DNA from 3 places in the Paenibacillus sp. FSL M7-0896 genome. Region 2 is predicted to be linked to each of the others. Evidence: predicted binding sites of a transcription regulator. Region 2 holds the regulator's gene; each other region holds the start of a gene.

Region 1 (6,832 bases), 3.2 Mb from region 2:
AGGTTGTCAAAGGCAAAGCGGTTACCTATAAAGAGGGACTGCTTGGACTGGAATTCTCGGTAAGCAAATTCAGTACCTTTACGATTATTAACTTCAATAATCAGTCGCCTGCTACGCATGTATCCTATATCGTTGGCTTCCCGGATGGGGAATTCAAGCCGGACGAACGGGTAACGCGTTCGCAGATGGCACTCATGATTGCCCGGAATCTGGGCTATGATGCTAGTGCGGCTGTAGGCACTCCTCCCTTCCCGGATGTGGCTGTCCGCCATTATGCCGCAGCAGCCATTGCCTTCGTGAATGCACAGGGCGTGATGAAGGGTGATCCGGCCGGGAAATTCCGGGGCAATGCACCGATTACGAGAGCAGAGATGGCCGCTGCTGCTGCCAACTACCTGAAGCTTGCAGTACCGGCAGACGGAAAATCGAGCTTCAGCGATACAACTGGACATTGGGCTCAGGCGGTAATTGAAGCCAACGTGTCGGCAGGCTTGCTCAAGGGCTACCCGGACGGCAGCTTCAAGCCGAATGCTTATCTGACCCGTGCGGAAGCAGTAGTCATTGTTAATCAGATGTTTGACCGCGGCCCGCTCCATGGAGCAGATGCGGTGAAATTCCCGGATGTCTCCAAGAATCATTGGGCCTATCTGGATATCCAGGAGGCTATCATCGACCATCAGTACCGGATCGACAGTGAACAGAAGGAACAACGGGTTACAGAATAAATGGATAGGGGTTGGAGGAGAGATCATTTCTCCTCCAGCCCCTAAATCATTAAATTTGAAGTATAATGGTTATAAAACCGTACCGATTTCCAGTTGCGAAGGAGATCCGAATGAGAGCAATCCTGATTGACGATGAAGAATTGGCACTAAAGGCTTTGGAACGCCAATTGCATGCGCTTGGTTGTTTCGAGATTATCGGCAAATATACCGATCCGCTGCAAGGGCAGCAAAAGGTAGAGGAGACCGAGACCGATATTGTGTTTCTCGATATTCATTTACCGGAGCTGAGCGGGATTGAACTGGCGGAAAGGCTGCTGGAACGGAGACCCGATCTGCAGGTTGTATTCGTAACGGCATATGATAAGTATGCGATCAAGGCTTTTGAGCTGAATGCCCTGGATTATTTGCTTAAGCCGATTCATACGGACCGTCTGAAGCTTACAGTTCGGAGATTGAATGCTCAGCAGAAGCCTGGCCTGGCAGCCCAGGCAGCGTCAGCGCAGACAAGCTGGAGAATGCTGATGCTCGATGCCTTCCGGATCTACGAAGGGAGTCAGGAGCTTCCGTCACTGCAATGGAGAACGGCGAAGGCGCAGGAAATCTTCTTTTACCTGCTGCATCATCGCGGCAAAGTGGTCAGTAAAGCCACTCTGATTGAGTTGCTGTGGGCTGATTTTGATCCGAACAGGGCCTATCCGCAGTTATATACGGCTGTGTATCATATCCGCAAGATGCTGGAGCCCTTCAGCAGAGAACGGATTCTCCTGCAAAATACGGCGGACGGCTATCTGCTCAAGCTGAATGGAATCTGCCTGGACGTTGATGAGTTTGACCGCTTTATCCAAGCGGGGTTAGAGCTCTCGAATGACACACTGCCCGAATACGAACGAATCCTGAAGCTGTTCAAGAGCGAATATCTGGAGGGGTACGATTATGTGTGGGCGGAGCTTGAGCGGCAGAGATTCCAGCTGCAGTGGATTCGGCTGAAGCTGAATCTGGTCCGCTGGTATATGGGGAATGCAGAATATGAACAGGCCTTCAAGCACATTGAACAGGTCTGCACCCGCTATCCGTTAGAGGAGCAGGCGCAATTATTGTACATGCAAATATCGGATAGAATGGGCTTTCATTTTCTGGTGCAAAGACAGTATGTATTGCTGGAAACGGTCATGGAAGCAGAGGTTGCGGAGAAACCGAGCCGGGAGATTGTCAAATGGTATAGGGATTGGGATAACAAGCGTCAAAAAGGGTGAATCCGTGGATTCATCCTTTTTGCCCTATCTAAATTATGATATATTTAATCTTGAATGAACTTGTTCTGCAAAGATCCGACGAAGGAGCACCCCATGACCCAATTTGTCTACAAGCAGATTATTGCTGACCTCAAAACGAAGATCTTTGCCGGGCAGTACGCCGATATGAAGCTGCCGGATGAGCGTAGTCTCAGCGAGGCGTATCAGGTTAGCCGCAGTACCATTAAGCGTGCGCTGATGAAGATGGAGAGCTCGGGCATTATTTTCAAGAAACGCGGCTCCGGCACCTTCATCAATCCGTTATATATAAAGAACGATTCGATCTTCAATTACGAAGGCTCTAATCTGGGGGTGTCGGATAACTTCCAGATGCACGGCAAGAAGCCGGAGATCAAGGTGCTGAGCTTCGAGGTCATCCGGCCCACGGAGGAGCTTCAGCGGGATTTGTTCCTGATGCCACATGATTTCGTGTATAAGATCGTGCGTCTGCGCCTGTTTGAAGGTGCGCCCTTCATGATTGAGACGGGATATATTCCGATCAAAATTGTGCAAAATCTCGACCAGACGATTATTGAGGGGTCGATTTTTCATTATCTGGAGGAGTCGCGCAATCTGGCGGTGACCAAATCCTTTTTGTCTATTTTTGCCGAGCCTTCACTGCTGAATGATCAGGAGCTGCTCCATCTTAAAGAGAATGAACCCGTGGGGATTATGGAGGGGATCTTTTTCCTGGATAACGGCACGCCGTTCGAATTCTCGCATATGCGCTTCCATTACGAGTATCTAAAGTTTAACACTTTCGTATCTGTGCATTAACGGATGGACGGTGTAAATAGCATAACTGAGGTATAGCAGGCCGGGAGGAATCCCGGTCTTTTTAGCGTTTTTTTATCATGACAAATTAATCCATAATTATAAAAATAAACATCTTTTTGTGCGTGGTTTGCAGAGGAATTCATACTATGTTCAAAAATTCACAATATTGGACCGTATTAATTTCTAAAAAGATTGAATTTCTGAAATGCCGATGTATGATGTAAATGTAGAAGTGATACATTCAATTTACAAAGAAAAAGATTAGGGAGTGGAAGACATGGGATTAACAATCGAACAGGTGGATTATTCCTCCAAAACGTATCTGGCAAAGCTTGACGCTTACTGGCGTGCAACGAACTACATCTCCGTAGGTCAGCTTTATTTGAAGGATAATCCGTTGTTAAGAGAACCGTTGAAGGATGCAGACGTCAAAGTGAAGCCGATCGGACACTGGGGCACGATCCCTGGGCAGAACTTTATCTATGCGCACCTGAACCGCGTTATCACTAAATATGATCTCAACATGTTCTATATTGAAGGCCCGGGCCATGGCGGTCAGGTGATGGTATCGAACTCTTATCTTGACGGAACCTACACCGAAATCTACCCGCAGATCACTCAGGACATCCCAGGTCTGAAAAAGCTGTTTAAGCAGTTCTCCTTCCCTGGCGGTGTTGCCTCCCATGCAGCTCCTGAAACACCCGGATCGATTCATGAAGGCGGCGAGCTGGGTTACTCCCTGTCGCACAGCGTGGGTTCGATTCTGGATAACCCTGACCTGATCTCCGCTGTAGTTGTAGGTGACGGCGAAGCAGAGACCGGTCCTCTGGCCGCTTCCTGGCTGTCCAACCGGTTCATCAACCCGATTACAGACGGTGCGGTATTACCGATTCTGCACTTGAACGGCTTCAAGATCAGTAACCCGACCATCCTCTCCCGGATGAGCAGAGAAGAATTAACCGCCTATTTTGCCGGAAACGGCTGGGAAGCATTCTTCGTGGAAGGTGAGAATCCTGATCTGATGCACCCGGAAATGGCGAAGGTGCTGGATACGATCGTAGAGAGAATTGCCGCCATTCAGAAGAATGCCCGTGAAAATAACGATACTGCCCGTCCGGTATGGCCGATGCTGGTCTTCCGCTCCCCTAAAGGCTGGACCGGTCCGAAATCGTGGGATGGCGTGCCGAACGAAGGCTCTTTCCGTGCACACCAGGTACCGATTCCTGTGGATCAGAAAAACATGAAGCATGCTCCGGCGCTGCTGGAATGGCTGAACAGCTACAGACCTGAAGAATTGTTCGATGCGAACGGCCGTCTGAACGCGGATCTGGCCGAAATTCTGCCAACCGGCGACAGACGTATGGGGATGAACCCGGTAACGAATGCCGGTAAGCTGATCAAAGACCTGCACAAGCCGAATTTCCGCAACTACACCTTGGATAATTCTGTTCCGGGTCAAGTGATTGCGCAGGATATGGCCGTGCTGGGGAAATACCTGAAAGAGGTTGTTACGCTCAACGAAGAGAACCGCAACTTCCGGATCTTTGGACCGGATGAGACCATGTCCAACCGTCTGGGACCTGTATTCGAAGTGACCAAGCGCCAATGGATGGACGCCATTCAGGAACCGCAGGATGAATTCCTCGCTCCGTATGGCCGTGTCATTGACTCCCAGTTATCAGAGCATCAGGCAGAGGGGATTCTGGAAGGGTACGTACTGACCGGCCGCCACGGATTCTTCGCCAGCTATGAAGCGTTCCTGCGCGTGGTCGATTCGATGATCACCCAGCACTTCAAGTGGCTGCGCAAGGCGACAGATCAGACCTGGAGAGAAGATATTCCATCCCTGAACGTCATCGCTACATCGACCGTGTTCCAGCAAGACCATAACGGTTATACCCACCAAGATCCGGGTCTGCTCGGCCATCTGGCTGACAAGAAGCCTGAATTCATCCGTGAGTATCTGCCGTCCGATGCGAACAGCCTGCTGGCTGTATTCGACACGATCCTGAATGACCGTCAGAAGATCAACCTGATCGTATCCTCCAAGCATCCGCGTCCGCAGTGGTTCTCGGCCGATGAAGCTCAGGAGCTGGTAACTAAAGGACTCAAAATCATTGACTGGGCCAGCACCGACAAAGGCGGCGAGCCGGATCTCGTAATTGCTTCTTCCGGTACAGAACCAACTATGGAAGCCTTGGCTGCGATCTCGATCCTGCATGAGAAGCTGCCTGAGCTGAAGATCCGCTATATCAACGTGGTAGATCTGCTGAAGCTGAGAAGCCAGAAGCTCGATCCGCGCGGCTTGTCTGACGATGAGTTTGATCAATTTTTCACAAAAGACAAACCGGTCATCTTCGCCTTCCACGGCTATGAAGGCCTGATCAAAGACCTGTTCTTCGACCGCCACAACCATAACCTGCATGTGCACGGCTACCGCGAGAATGGCGACATCACGACACCGTTCGATATGCGTGTACTCAACCAGATGGACCGCTTCGACCTCACGAAGGAAGCGGTGCTGAGTCTGCCGGAAGCAAGCAAATACCAGGCTATCGCTGACGAGATGGATGCTATGGTGCAGAAGCACCACGCGTACATCCGTGAAGAGGGCATCGACCTCCCAGAGGTTGAGAACTGGGTATGGAAGGCTTTGAACTAAGGTTAGGACGATAGTGTTATTTCATTAATAATATAGTAGGCTTCAATTAAGGAGCGCCCCGGTTAGTCATGTTGATGGCTGCGGGGCGCTTTTTGTGTCCGATGATTGGAGCTGGATTATGGTCTCCGGGGTGTCCGGGATCGATGAGGTCTCCGGCTGCAATACCTTCTTCCGCTGCGCCGCGGTGAGTACAGGGACACCATTACTCCCATTCATCTCCAACATGTGCTTCCAATAGCGCTTCGGCATCTTAGAGGAACGCAGCCGGTCATTGCGGCGCTCCTTGATGCCGATGGCGTGATAGAAGCCGGTCCATAAGCGGCGGTACGCTTCCTCGGTCTCATCGGGCTCGGGTGGAGTCCACCCGCTTAAGGGAACGATGGCCTCCCGTCCGGGCTCATGAATCAGCGCCGCCCCGTGCGTCTGGTCGTAGATCATGAAGCTCTCCCCCTGGAACCGGTCGCAGAAGTGTTCCCGGATTACAGGCAGCACATAGCCCTGCGGTTCAATGACTGCGGCCATGACCGGGCCGTATACAGAGAAGCGGACGAAGCCTGTATACAGATGCGCTTCATGCCGGAGCTGCTGAACGGCCTTCATCAGACTGTTAACAGTATCATCAGCCAGCATATTCATCACCTTGCGGCCATGCTTGAAGCCGAGATACAGGAAGTTCAGCAGCAGCATTTCCTTCTCGGGAGCGCAGCTCCAGAAGCCCAGACGCACCAGCTCCTCGGCTTCGCGGCTGATCCGCAGCGGCAGGGACTTCAGTACCCGTGCGGCCTTGTCTTTGTCGGTCTCAATCCATTTCGCTTCCAGCAGCAGGCCTATTTCCCCGCCTTCAGCATGAATCGCCAGCGGTATCTCCTTCCAGGCATAGCTCTCAAATACACAGCACAGCAGACCCTCGAAGCTTCCGTCATAGGTGTACGCCAGTGCGGACGGCTTGAACATCAGGCCTTCGCCCCCTTGTTGAAGCTGTTCCAGTCCCCGGCGGCGGGCAAGGTGGAGAGGTTAAAGTCGTCGAACAGCGTGAGCTGCTCTACCTGCGGCTGCTGGAGAGCGAGCTGCTCCCCGGACATGAGTGAGCGAAGCAGCGTATGCTCGCTTACCTTCAGCCCCTCCAGCGGCTTATCCTTACAGGTGATGAAGAACTGGGCACGCTTGAGGACCACGCCCAGCTTCTTCAGCGCATGGAAATCGAGCGATCCGGCCCGTCTGGCCTTCACGATCCGCTGTGCGCTTCTTACGCCGATGCCGGGTACACGCAGCAGCATCTCGTACGGGGCGCGGTTGATCTCAACGGGGAACTGCTCCCGGTGGTTAACGGCCCAGCTGCATTTGGGGTCCAGCAGCGGGTTGAAGTTCGGCACGGC
Region 2 (6,832 bases):
ATGGAGACCTTTCAGCCGGAAGGTGAGCTGAGCTTCTACCGCCAGCTTGCGCTGGCTGTTGGGGACTGGGCAGAGCTGGCTACGCCACGGGAGGAAGGAAGCGTCAATCCGCTGGAGAATATTACCTTTGAAGAATATATGGATGAGGTAACCAAGCGGCTGAAGGCTGTTCTTCCCCAGTATGAGAGCCGAGAAGCCCAGGAGCTGATGATCCATGAGGTCATTACAGCGCTTGAGCAGGACAAGCATCTGCTGATTGAAGCGGGAACAGGCACCGGCAAATCGCTGGGTTATCTGCTTCCGGCCATCTACCATAGTGTGAAAAGTGATCAGAAGGTGATGGTCAGCACGCATACCATTAACCTTCAGGACCAGCTGCGGGAGCGGGATATTCCGCTCTTAACCAGCGTTGTGCCGTTCCCGTTCAAGGCCTCCATCTTTAAGGGAAGAGGGCACTATTTGTGTCTGCGCAAGTTCGAACATCGAATGAACAAAAAGGACTTTACGAGTCCAAGGGAAGAAGCGCTCACCGCTGCGCAAATGCTCGTTTGGCTGACTCAGACGACGACCGGCGATGATGAGGAGCTTAACTTAAGCGGACGGGGCGGCGATTTCTGGGAGACTGTAGCCAGTGATACTGACTCCTGCCTGGGACGCGCCTGTCCCTGGTTCCGCAAATGCTATTACCACCGGGCCAAGCATGAAGCCGGGATCTCCGATGTGGTAGTCACCAATCACTCCAAGCTGTTCGCAGATGTCAAAGCCGGGCATCAGCTTCTTCCGGCTTACGACCATCTTGTAATTGATGAAGCCCATCATCTGGAGGATATTGCCGGCAAGCATCTTGGCATGCAGATGAAATATTTCACATTCGCCCATACCCTCACCCGACTCTATAAGGATAGCCGGAGCGGGCAGCTGCCTGCCCTCCGCCAGAGTCTGCAGTCTTCGGGCAGTGAGCAGGCTTCCGAATGGAGCGGCGTGATCGACCGGATCTATCCCGATCTGCTGACGGTGAAGGAGTCCTGGGATGCGCTCAGCGACCGGCTCTTCAGCCTGCTGCCTGAGCGCAGCGATGCCGGGGCCGGTGAAGCAGGTCAGCTGGTGGCACGCCTGCAGCCGGGCAAGAAGCCGAAGGATTGGGAGGAGCTGGCTGCCCTTGAGAATACACTGAACCTCAGTCTGAGCGATATCATCCGCAAGGGCGACAAAATGCTCAGTGAGATGCGTGACACGGACAGCCAATCCTCCTCAGACAGTCTTGTGACCGATATCGGCGGGTTATTCAAGGATCTGGCATCCATTAGAGAGCAGATCCGCTTCTTCATGAGTCTGAACGATGAGAATATCGTGTATTGGCTGGAGGGAAGCGGTAATTATAAGGGCAAGTCACTGCAAATGTATGCTGTTCCTGTAGATGTCAGCACCCAGCTCAGGGAGCTGTTCTTCGATAAGAAGAAGAGCATTATCCTGACCTCGGCCACCTTATCCGTGGATAAATCCTTCCAGTTCATGATTGATAACCTGGGTCTTGGCGAGGCTGCAGAGCAGCGGCGTCTGATGACAACACTGCTTCCGTCGCCATTCAAGTATCGTGAGCAGGCTCTCCTGGTCATTCCCCGGGACTTCCCGAGCGTCAAGGGGAGTATTGGGGATGCCCGCTTCGTGGACACCCTCGTGCACTCCCTTGCCGAGACAGCTGTAACAACACGGGGGCGGATGCTGGTGCTGTTCACCTCCTACAAGATGCTGCGCCAGGTGTATGAACCGCTGAAGGAGGCACTTGCCTCACAGGATATCGCGGTACTCGGACAAGGTGTGGAAGGCGGCAGCCGGAGCAAGCTGATCCGCCGCTTCCAGGACAGCCCGGCTTCGGTCTTGCTGGGTACCAGCAGCTTCTGGGAAGGGGTGGATATCCCTGGAGAAGCATTGACCTGCCTGGCGATTGTCAGACTGCCGTTCCAGCCGCCGAATCACCCGCTGGCAGAAGCGAAGTCAGAGCTGCTTCAGGCACAGAAGAAGAATCCGTTCATGAAGCTGTCCGTGCCGCAGGCTGTCATCCGCTTCAAGCAGGGCTTCGGGCGGCTGGTCCGCACGGCGCAGGACCGGGGCATCGTAATTGTGTACGATACCAGAGTGATTGAATCGCATTACGGAAAGTACTTTCTGTACTCGCTCCCCGGTCCCAAGATGGAGCATATGCTCACCGAGCAGATGGTCCCGAGAATTGCCGAATGGCTGGATGACGGCGGGGTTTCCTAATTCATCTGCTATTGCTATTATTAATAAGTCATGATTATCCTGAAGATCCGTTCCCGCCTGTCCTGCCACTCCGGCAGGCGGCGGGGCACGGTTGCTATAATTGTACGGAATGAAGTGTAGGCTAACAAAACTTTTAAGGAGGAGAATACATGAAATCGGATAAAATATCGGAGGCCGTCGTGCGCAGGCTCCCAGTGTACCTGCGTTTCCTGAACGATCTCCAAAAACGTGAAATCTCCACAGTCTCTTCTCAGGAGCTGGGCCAGAAGCTTGACCTAAATCCCGCCCAGATCCGTAAGGATTTGGCTTATTTTGGTGATTTTGGCAGAAAAGGCATCGGCTATGATGTATCTTATCTGATTGAGAAGATCCGCCATATCCTGAAGCTTGACCAGCAAATTAATGTTGCACTGGTTGGAGCCGGTAACCTCGGTCATGCCTTGTCTAACTACAACGCTTACTTGAAGGATACGATGAAGATTACTGCCATCTTCGATGCCTACCCGCCGAAGGTGGGCCAGCAGATCAACTCGCTGGTTGTGCAGCCGATGGAGGAGCTAAGCAGTACCATCCGCTCGCAGGGCATCCGGATCGGGATTATTACCGTGCCTGACAGCGAAGCCCAGAACGTAGCTGATATTCTTGTGGATTCCGGTATCGAAGCGATTCTGAACTTCGCACCGGTTATTCTCAAGACGCCTGCCAATATCCGGATTCATGCCGCAGATTTCACCACAGATCTGCAGAGCTTGGCCTATTATTTGCATGATGGAAAGGATGAGGCTGAAGATGAGCAGTAAGATCACGATAATCAAGAATGGGCACTTCCTGGTTCCGGGCAGTGACAAGCCGGTACTGAGCGGGTACATGACCCTGGAGAATGATTTGATTACTTACATAGGTGAAGCTGAGCCGGTAGTGGAGGATGGCGCACAGGTCGTAGACGGCAGCCGTCTGCTGTTCATGCCTGGTCTGGTAAATACCCATGGTCATACTGCAATGTCACTGCTGCGCGGGTACGGTGACGATATGGTGCTTCAGACTTGGCTGCAGGAGAAGATGTGGCCGATGGAAGAGAAATTCACTGGTGATGATGTATATTGGGGAACCTCGTTGTCCGTGCTGGAGATGCTGAAGGGCGGCACAACCACCTTCCTCGATATGTATGATCATATGGACCGGGTAGCGGAAGTAACGGAGCAGTCCGGTATTCGTGCTGTGCTGATGCGCGGCGTAATTGGGCTGTGCCCGGAAGAGGTACAGCAAGCGAAGCTTGCTGAGGCGATTGCTTTTGCCCGTAACTGGCACGGCAAGGCTGACGGCAGAATTACGACCATGCTCTCACCGCACGCCCCGTACACCTGTCCTCCAGAGTTTTTCATGAAGTTTGTGCAGGCTGCCCATGATCTGGACTTGCCAATGCACACCCATATGTCCGAGACGCGCCATGAAGTGGAACAGAACGTGGCCGACTACGGCCTGCGTCCGGTCGCGCATCTGGAGAAGCTCGGGATGTTCACCCGTCCTTCGCTCATTGCCCACGGGGTTCATCTGAACGATGAAGAGATCGGTATCCTGGCCCGCCATAACGTTGGCGTGTCGCATAACCCCGGCAGTAACCTGAAGCTGGCCAGCGGGGTAGCCCGTGTTCCTGAGCTGCTGAGAGCCGGGGTTAAGGTCTCTCTGGGGACAGACGGTGCGGCGAGCAACAACAATCTGGATATGTTCGAAGAGATGCGGCTGGTGGCTCTGATCCACAAGGGCGTAAGCGGTGATCCTACAGCGGTACCGGCTCCTGAGGCGCTTCTGATGGCTACGGAGTATGGGGCGCAGTCTATTTTCCTAAGCGGGGTGGGCCGGCTTGCAGCAGGAATGAAGGCCGACTTCATCGCACTTGATATTGACCAGCCTCATCTGCTGCCGCATACCGATCTGCTCTCCCATGCCGTATATTCGGCAAGTGCCAAGGATGTGGAGCATGTATGGGTGAACGGCCAGCAGGTTGTGAAGCATGGACAATGCCTGACACTTGATGAAGAAGCCATCCGCCGCAAAGCACAGGAGACGTTCGAGAGCCTGCTTAAACGGTAATTCAAGGGAACGGGAAAGGAAGCAGCGTGGTGAAGAAGAAGAGGAGAAAATGGATCTGGCTGGGGATTACCGTGGTGCTGCTCCTTCTGTTCGGACTTAGCCAGTTCTATGCCTACATTATGAAGGACCAGTGGAACGAGCGGAGTGAGGCCAAGGAGCTGGCCCGGGCGCGTGCCGGACTAACAGAGGTAACCAAGGCCCAGAAATCTGTATGGAATGAGAATGAGATCTACTGGGTGCTGACCGGTAAAAATGAATCAGGGACCGAGCTGATGGTGTGGGTCCGTTTCACCTTGGAGGGCAAGCCTGCCGGAGGCGACAATGACCTGTATGCTGAGGAACTGAGCAATGGCACCTCAGAAGAGAAAATGCGCGGAATCATAGCCGCCCAGCTGCCGGACATTACGATCGAACGGCTGCTGCCCGGTGTATACAACGGGGAATATGCCTGGCAGCTATTTTACAAAAAAGACGGGCGATTCTATTATAACTTTTACCGCTTCAAGGATGGCAGCGCCATCGGTGAGGGGTACAGCCTGCCGAACCGTTAAGCTAAGCGGTGAGCGGCAGAATAAAAACGGGGGGACAGATTATCTGTTCCTCCGTTTTTTTATCCATCATGTTGAAAAGTTTGAGATACATCAATTGATATACGGAGTGTATACCTCGTCTGCTAGCGCTAACCTACATATATGTCGAGGAAGATGAAATAGGAAATTTTAGCACATTTGGATAAGATTAAAGCGAAATTGATCTGCTGATCGTCATTCGGAAGCGCATTTAGAGCGGTACAGAACTGATGAGAATTATGTGTGCGGCGGCTTTGAGGATGCTGATCTGGCGGCGGATTTTGCATATTAAGAAATCACCGGGGAGTGGGGGCTGCAGCAGTTGCCGGAAGTCTATCACGGCTTGCTTAGACAGTGTCTGAAGGAATATTGCGGTGCGGCAGTCGCCGAAGGCTATGAACCGCGCGAATTAACTGATTTTGCAGAATATATGATGGCTGAAATCAAGCGTAATCTGGAGTAACAGTTGGCCGGTCTAAAATGATTATCTATTGAAACATCCAGAAATTAGTATCAAAAATTTTAAATATATTCACAACTTAATGTAAAATCGTATATACACCTATGATATACTACTACTTGTACTAAGACATGCTTAAGAGCATGTCAGTCTCGGATGGGCGCTAGACACGCTGGCTGGTCTTTATTATAGAGTTATGCTCGGTCATTATTGAGAGGAGGACGTTTCTTGAAACTGCGTCTTATGCCTGTACTGCTAACGTCTCTGCTGTCTGCTGCATTATTGTTTGGTGGCTGGTATTCCTACCGTCAATTCGTGGTACAGGAGCCGCTGCAGAAGCTGGTATCATCCTACGAGGGAGTGAAGGATTCCCATATTACTATTAAACGCAATGAGGTCACTTTGAAACTGGATTTGCAGCCGGGCACGAAATTACGTGAACTGGTACAGTATGTATCAAGAGAAGGCAGCACTGCTATTGACGGACGGACCCTGAAGCTGGATGTGGAACAGAAGCCGAGTGAACTGCTGGATGAGTATTGGGATAAAGCGATGTTCTCTGTAGCAGAAGCGATGGAGAGCCGGAAGTATACATTGATACCAGCTAAGCTGGACGGATTGAAGGAGCAGGAGAGCAAGTACAGTGGGGTTACAGCTACCACAGAGATTGACGACAATAATGTATATGTAAGCCTGAGCAACGGCAAAGAGAGCAAATTTATCATTCTGCCGCGTGCAGCAGCCAAGATGGGAGTGTGGAACAATGCCTAAGTACTGGAAAGAGGTTGTAGCCGGATTCGTTCCGGTCATGCTGATTTTTATGGCTTTTGTGGGGATCAATATCTTCCCTGTAATCATAGCGCTGGGCATGGTTGCCGCGCTCCTGTTCATTGCCCATGCCCGCGGCGGACTGACGGTTAATGCAGGTGCAGATAAGAAGCGCAAGAAGAACGGCCCCTCTAAGCTGACCTTTGAAGAGATCGGCGGACAGGACAATGCCAAGCAGGAGCTGCGTGAAGCGCTGGACTTCCTGATCCGGCATGAAGAAATCAGCAAGTTCGGGATTCGCCCGCTCAAGGGAATTCTGCTTACAGGTCCTCCTGGAACAGGAAAGACGCTGATGGCCAAGGCTGCGGCGCATTATACGGGCTCCGTGTTTGTAGCTGCCTCGGGTAGTGAATTCGTTGAGATGTATGTCGGTGTGGGTGCGGGACGCGTACGCGATTTGTTCAAGGATGCCCGCACACGCGCACTCAAGGAGAATAAGCAAAGCGCCATTATTTTCATTGATGAAATCGACGTCATCGGCGGGAAGCGCGAAGGCGGACAACAGCGCGAATATGATCAGACCCTCAATCAGCTGCTGACGGAGATGGACGGAATTTATAACAACGATACCCCGCGCATCCTGCTGGTAGCCGCAACGAACCGCAAGGAGATGCTTGATTCT
Region 3 (6,832 bases), 2.7 Mb from region 2:
ATAGCGGACCCATTCGATTTTTAGATTTAACCAACAACCTTGGGAGGCCTAGAGTCTTTCAAGATTGTTTTGATTGGCGAAATTTACTAATCTATATAGAATATAAAGATATATGGTTAACTAAATATACTCTTCTGCGCAACATTTGTAATATAAATAACCGTCCAAAGTTCGAAAATTAAGGGCGTGCGAAACAAAGTTTTTTTCAATAGAAAACCACCCCCCAATATCATCCAATCAAAACTGGAAAATCGGTGAACTCCCCCATAGTAACTGCCGTCACATAAGCAAAGACCACACCAGCCCTGCTTGCTATTACTGAACATCCTTTTCCACTGCTTCTTCCAGCAGCCTAAACTCATTTCTATAAAACTCAATCAAGCCGTCCCGCTTCATCCATGCCAGCTCTCTGGACAAGGCGCTGCGGTCTACATCCAGATACTCGGCCATGGCTTCCCGGTCAAAGGGAATCGTAAAAGCTTCGGTTCCAGCATCACGCCTAACTCTTGTTAAGTAAGTTAAAACCTTATCCCGAATAGTCGGCATAATTAGACAATCATTCCGGTCATGCAGTTCTAACGCTCGCTCAGCAATACTATCAAAAAGATTGCCAAGTAATTGTTCATGTCCCATACATAGCTTCGTACAACGGCTCAATATGCTTTGGATAGGAATAAACAGCACCTCAAGCGGTTCTATGGCCTGTACTGACATCGGGCATCTTCTTCCACGGCTGGCAGCTGTGAGAACAGCGGTATATCCACCCGGGTAATGGAGGGATACAATAATTTGTTTTCCTTTGACGTTCAATTTTGTACTTTGAGCGGTGCCCTGCAATATGATGCCGACATCATCAACGTAATCGCCCTCACGGACAACCATCTCATCTTTTACATATTCTTTCCGTGTAGCTGACAGACATTTAAGCATTTGGGAAATATCACTTGGAGAAATCCCTGAAAATAAACGTGATTGACAGAGGGACTCTAAGTTATTCTGAGCGGCTTCGCGTTGCATGTGCAACATCCTTTTTCTTTTTACTATACTATATTAATCATACATACACACGAAGTTTAGCCACCTTGTCTAACGTCAGAACGGAGGAAGAGCAGTGCAAACGAAAGAAGATTCAATCAAAGCGAGAAACCGGCTGTTAGCCTCCAAGGTTATGAAAAATCTGCAAAGCAGAAAATTTGAGGCCTATTACTGTGACAACGCCATAGAAGCTGCGGAAAAGGCGCTATCCTTAATTCCGGAACAGTCTTCGGTATCTTGGGGCGGTTCAGTCACGCTTGAGGAAATCGGGCTTCTTGATCGGGTACGTCAAGGCAGCTATACAGTCACTGACCGTGATACAGCGCAGACGATGGAGGAACGTTATGACCTCATGCGCCAATCTCTTTTATGTGATACCTATTTAACGAGCTTCAACGCGGTTAGTGAAGATGGGATATTGGTCAATATCGACAGTGTGGGCAATCGAGTGGCAGCGATTACTTTTGGACCGAGAAGTGTGGTTGCTGTCGTGGGGATGAATAAGGTGTGCAAGACCGCTGAAGATGCAGTGATAAGAGCCAGAACCTATGCCGCTCCCATTAACGCAAACCGTCTTTCGAGTTCGTCCAGCCCATTTTTACATTCACCGCAAAAAACGCCCTGCCTAATCAATGGTGCTTGTGCAGATTGTAAATCAGAGGATTGTATCTGTTCTTACATCGTCGAAACAAGAATGTGTAAAACAGCGGGGAGAATAAAGGTTATCCTCGTTGGTGAATCTTTGGGATTTTAATTTTTTCGGCACCGTTCGGGTAATTTCTCGAATTGGTGTCTTTTTGTTAGTTTTGATTCTATGTCTCAGCACACCTCCCTCCAAAATTCTCCGCCGCAATGTTATATTAGTTGTAGTTATATGTAGTTATAGTTGCACAAAAGACAAGGAGACCCCATGAACATTAAAGTATTAATCGTAGAAGATGACCCGATGGTGGCGAAGTTTAACCGGCATTATCTGGAGCAGGTTGCGGGCTTTGAGTATGCGGGCTGGGCGGCGACAGGGGATGAAGCGAGAACTATGCTGGAGGAGCAGCAGGTAGATCTGGTGCTGCTGGATATTTATATGCCGCGTGTCAGCGGGCTGCAGCTGCTATCTGCTCTGCGGGAGCAGGGAAGCAAGGTGGACATCATTGTGATCTCCGCCGCCAGTGACAATGCCAGCATCCGCAAGGCGCTGCAGAACGGGGCCGTGGATTATTTGATCAAGCCGTTCGAGTTTGCCCGGTTTCAGGCGGCACTGTCGGCGTATCGTGAAGATTATAAGCTGATGCACAAGGAGCATCTAAGCCAGGAGCAGCTGGATAAGCTGCTGCGGCATTCGCTCGGGACGGAAGAGGAGAAGTACGCTGCCCTGCCGCTGCCCAAAGGGCTTGCCGAAGGCACACTGGAGAGCATCTGGAGCACAATTAACCGGCTGGAGAGCCCGGTGTTCTCCACGGAGGATATCAGCAGTCATGCGCCCATCTCGCGGATCTCGGTCCGCAAATATCTGGCTTTTCTGACGGAGGCAGGTATTCTGGAAATGGAGCTTAGCTACGGGGCGGTAGGCAGGCCGGTGTATATGTATAAGGTGAGACCCGAAGGGCATGAACTTATCCGTAAATATCTATGAGCGTTCTCTTAAAATAAAACGGAGTCAAGGTGTCCCGAGGGTGCCCCAGGCGTTCCATGACTCCATATAGCCGTCACATTAGCTGTGAAGGTTATTAAGCTATGCCATACATAAGCGTGCGCAGAATCAATCGAAGGCCTGCTGCAGAGCCAGCGGACTGAACTCGTTAATGATTTTGTAGGCTACCAGGTGCGGGTTGTTCATGTCATTGTCGTAGATAATCATGTGATGCTTGCCCTTCAAAATAATGTCGAACCGCTGCTTCCGGTCGGCCTGGACGATGGTAATGTAATAGCTGTACTTGCTGTCTGTGCTCACATTGCGGGCGGATTTCATCAGGCGGACGCTGGAGAAATCATCGTAGATCCGCTTAATCGCTTCCGGCTCAGTAAGCACAATATCCTTCTGTTCACCGGGAACAGAAGATAGGCGGGTAATTTCCAGAGCGGCGATATCTTCCAGATGGATGGTTCGGGTAACTACTCTTTTGAATGAAGTATAGCGGCTCGCGGTGTAGCTCATCAGGGAGACACCGGCTGCTGCCAGAACAGCACCGGCCAGCCAATATTTTTCGCTTTTTTCCATAGTTTCTGTTCCTCCTAGTGATACGGTTGTATAAGCTCCAATTATAAATCTATAAACACATTCAAGCAAATTCACTACCTTTATTTACTTTATCATTTCTTTAATTACTAAATATTCTTGTCAGGGCTCCTTCAGGTTATGATGATTGTGAAAATATGCACAATAACAATTGGAGGAGAACTGAATGAACAGAAAGAGATGGGGAAGTCTGCTGGGCAAGGGGTTGCTGTTGGCAAGTCTGGTGGTATTGCCTGCATGTAACAGCACCAAAGGGGAGTCTACGGACATTGTTATTATCGGCGGCGGCGGCGCGGGAATGACTGCTGCCATTGAAGCGCATAATCAGGGAGCCAAAGTGATATTGATCGAAAAAATGCCTATGCTTGGAGGCAACACCGTCCGTGCGGAAGGCGGATTGAATGCGGCAGGAACACCTTATCAGGCAGCGGCTGGCATTACAGACAGTCCGGAGCTGCATTTCGAGGATACCATGAAGGGCGGCAAGAACCTGAACAACCCGGATCTGGTCAGAACACTTACAAACGGTGCGGCGGCTTCGGTGGAGTGGCTGAAGGAGAATGGAGCCGAGCTGTCTGAAGTGGGACGCGCAGGCGGGGCAAGCGTGAACCGGATTCATCGTCCGGCAGGCGGGGAAGCGGCAGGGAATTTCATCGTAGTCGCGCTGAAGAAGAAGCTGGAGGAGTACAAGATTGATGTGCGCCTGCGGACGACTGCCGATGAGATCGTCAAGAACAAGGACGGCGTGGTTACCGGAGTGAAGGTGACGGATAAGGATGGCAAGCAGTACACGATTAGTGCGAATTCCGTTATCCTGGCGGCTGGCGGTTTTGGAGCTAACATGGACATGATCAAGGGGTATCAGCCGAAGCTGGAAGGGTTCTCTACCACTAACCACCCGGGCGCAACCGGAGATGGTACAACGATGGCAGAGAAGATTGGTGCCAAGCTTGTAGACATGAAGGAGATTCAGATTCATCCGACCACCATTCCTAATCAAGGCGTGCTGATCACGGAAGGGGTACGCGGAGACGGTGCGATTCTGGTCAATAGCGAAGGCAAGCGATTCACGAATGAACTGCTGACCCGCGATGTCGTGTCCCAGAATATTCTGGCCCAATCCGGTAAAGTAGCTTACCTGATCTTCAATGATGAGCTGCGTGCGAACCTGAAGGCAACTGAGGTTTATTTTGGAATGGATCTGGTCAAAGAAGCGGCAACACCTGAAGAATTGGCGGCACAGATTGGTGTAGATGGCAAAGCACTTGCGGATACACTGAAAACGTATAATGGCTTCGTTGCTTCCGGCAAGGATACAGAGTTTGAACGGCCGGATCTTGAGCTGTCTTTTGAAAAGGGTAAATATTATGCAATTCAGGTAACACCGGGAATCCACCATACCATGGGCGGAGTAGCAATTAACACCCAGGCTCAGGTGCTGGATACCAAGGATCAGGTCATTGCCGGGCTGTATGCTGCGGGCGAAGTAACCGGCGGAGTACACGGCGCGAACCGTCTGGGCGGTAATGCACTGGCAGACATCACTACCTTCGGGCGGATCGCAGCGGATGAAGCTGTGAAGGCACTTAAGAAATAGGAACTTTCAGAAGGAGGAATTATTCATGCACAAGTGGACAAAAACCTTGCTGTTCTCTGCCCTCGCGGCTGCAACAGTACTAACAGCTGGATGCTCATCATCTTCCGGCAAGTATGTGGACGGGACCTATGATGGAACAGGCAAAGGGGTTAAGAGTGATATTAAAGTGGCGGTAGAGATCAAAGATGAGAAGATCGACGCCATTACCGTACAGGAGCATAAGGAGACGCAGGCGATGATCGATGCGGCTGTAGAGAATACGATTCCTGAAATTATTGAAAAACAAACCACAGAAGGCGTAGACGCTCTCTCTGGTGCTTCCGGCTCCAGCGGCGGAATTATTGAAGCGGTGACCCAGGCGCTGGAACAGGCCAAGAAGCAGTAAGTCATCATTCAATAGCTTATAAAAGTGTTGTGGTCATATCACCCGAGCAAGCCCAGCCCTCCTGTCTCCGGCAGAACGGCTGGGCTTGCTGCATAGTTCCATCCCCAGAAACAATCACTCTGGAGTAGCTTTACAAATTCTAGTTCAAATAATATAGTTCGAATGGTATAGGAATATGGGACATGAAGGGAGGTCTTCGCACCAGTGGCCAGGAAAAAAAGCTACAGTCTGCGCACAATGATTGCCGTCATGGTGTCTGCCGTTGTCCTGCTGGTACTGCTGATTTTATATTTTATTTTCCGGAATCAGATTATTCCGCAGACCCGGCAGGCGCTGGAGGATAAGGCGATTACGATTGCCCGTACCATCGCCCTGATTCCGCTGGTCTCTGAGGGACTCAGTGAGGGCAACAGCAAGGAGATTCAGGACTACACCTCAAGGATCGCCCGCCGCAATGATATTATGTTCGTGGTCGTGACAGATATGAAGGGAATCCGCTATTCTCATCCGGATGCTTCGCTGGTAGGTCTTCCCTTTGCGGGAGGCGGCCAGGAGATATCGCTGCGCGGAGGGGAGAGCATCTCCGAAGGGGCCGGTCCGCTCGGCAGATCCCTGCGCGGCTTCGTGCCGGTCTATAACAACCGGGGGCATCAGGTGGGTGTGGTCATTGCCGGTCTGTCCCTGGAGCGGGTCGAGCGGCTGGTTCTGATGAATGAGTGGACGATTATTGCGATTCTGGTCTCGGGAGCCTTGCTTGGAGCGGGAGGAGCATTCATTCTGGCGGCCCGGATCAAGCGGATGGTGTTCGGGATGGAGCCGGAGGACATCTCCAAGCTGCTCCAGGAACGCAGTGCGATGCTGGAATCCACGCGTGAGGGAATTATTGCCGTAGATCAGGAGGCGCGGATTACCATCCTTAATATGGAAGCACAGCGGCTTCTGCGGGCAGCGGGGATTGGCGGGAGCGCCATGAACCGGCAGATTGCCGAGTATTGGCCGGAGCTGGGTCTTGAGCAGGTATTGGCTGAGGGAGAGGGGATACAGGACCGGGAGCTGGAGCTGGGAGACAGCTCTCTTTTGGTGAACAGCCTGCCAGTCCGGGTGAACGGGAATATCGTTGGCGCGATTGCTACCTTCCGGGATGAAACCGAATTGGCTGTGCTGGCAGAGAAGCTGTCGGGAGTCTCGGTCTATGCAGAAGCGCTGCGCTCCGGTGCCCATGAGTTCATGAACAAGCTGCATGTCATTATGGGCATGACGCATATGGGTCTGTATGATGAGCTGCAGCAATATATTCTGGGAACGGTAAGCAATTACCAGAAGGAGATCGGGTCGATCACAAGACAGATCAAGGACCCGGTGCTGGCCGGATTTCTGCTGGGGAAGCTGAGCCGGGCACGCGAAGCGGGGATGGAGCTGCTGCTGACCGGAGACAGCTATCTGCCGGAGCCGGCTGATCCGCAGGTGATTCATGAGCTGATTACGATTGCCGGCAATCTGCTGGATAATGCTCTGGAGGCGCTGGGGGAGCTCTGTGAGCAACCCGTGAAGCGGGTGGAGCTTGCTTTTCAATATGAAGAAG

What was found. The regulator Rex, encoded in region 2, represses fermentation and respiration genes when NADH is low (regulators of the CRP and FNR family bind a similar motif). The targets are predictions, from matches to a motif close to TTGTGAAATATTTCACAA.
Region 1: MKY12_RS33165 (phosphoketolase family protein) is a predicted target of Rex. The motif match lies at 2,941-2,958, and genes of this name have one in related genera.
Region 3: MKY12_RS07040 (flavocytochrome c) is a predicted target of Rex. The motif match lies at 3,396-3,413, and genes of this name have one in related genera.

Annotation. Positions count from the first base shown of each region.
Region 1 is NZ_CP150250.1:7,600,018-7,606,849, forward strand. It holds gene MKY12_RS33150 (S-layer homology domain-containing protein) at 1-725, shown strand, start outside; gene MKY12_RS33155 (response regulator) at 836-1,978, shown strand; gene MKY12_RS33160 (GntR family transcriptional regulator) at 2,072-2,794, shown strand; gene MKY12_RS33165 (phosphoketolase family protein) at 3,072-5,456, shown strand; gene MKY12_RS33170 (TIGR03915 family putative DNA repair protein) at 5,523-6,410, opposite strand; gene MKY12_RS33175 (putative DNA modification/repair radical SAM protein) at 6,410-6,832, opposite strand, start outside.
Region 2 is NZ_CP150250.1:4,422,806-4,429,637, reverse strand. It holds gene dinG (ATP-dependent DNA helicase DinG) at 1-2,262, shown strand, start outside; gene MKY12_RS19095 (redox-sensing transcriptional repressor Rex) at 2,412-3,062, shown strand; gene MKY12_RS19090 (amidohydrolase) at 3,052-4,353, shown strand; gene MKY12_RS19085 (DUF5590 domain-containing protein) at 4,383-4,904, shown strand; gene MKY12_RS19080 (aminoglycoside adenylyltransferase domain-containing protein) at 5,218-5,385, shown strand; gene MKY12_RS19075 (hypothetical protein) at 5,611-6,153, shown strand; gene MKY12_RS19070 (AAA family ATPase) at 6,146-6,832, shown strand, end outside.
Region 3 is NZ_CP150250.1:1,680,304-1,687,135, forward strand. It holds gene MKY12_RS07020 (Crp/Fnr family transcriptional regulator) at 316-1,017, opposite strand; gene MKY12_RS07025 (lactate utilization protein) at 1,112-1,789, shown strand; gene MKY12_RS07030 (response regulator) at 1,946-2,665, shown strand; gene MKY12_RS07035 (hypothetical protein) at 2,792-3,250, opposite strand; gene MKY12_RS07040 (flavocytochrome c) at 3,435-4,865, shown strand; gene MKY12_RS07045 (FMN-binding protein) at 4,891-5,250, shown strand; gene dcuS (DcuS/MalK family sensor histidine kinase) at 5,455-6,832, shown strand, end outside.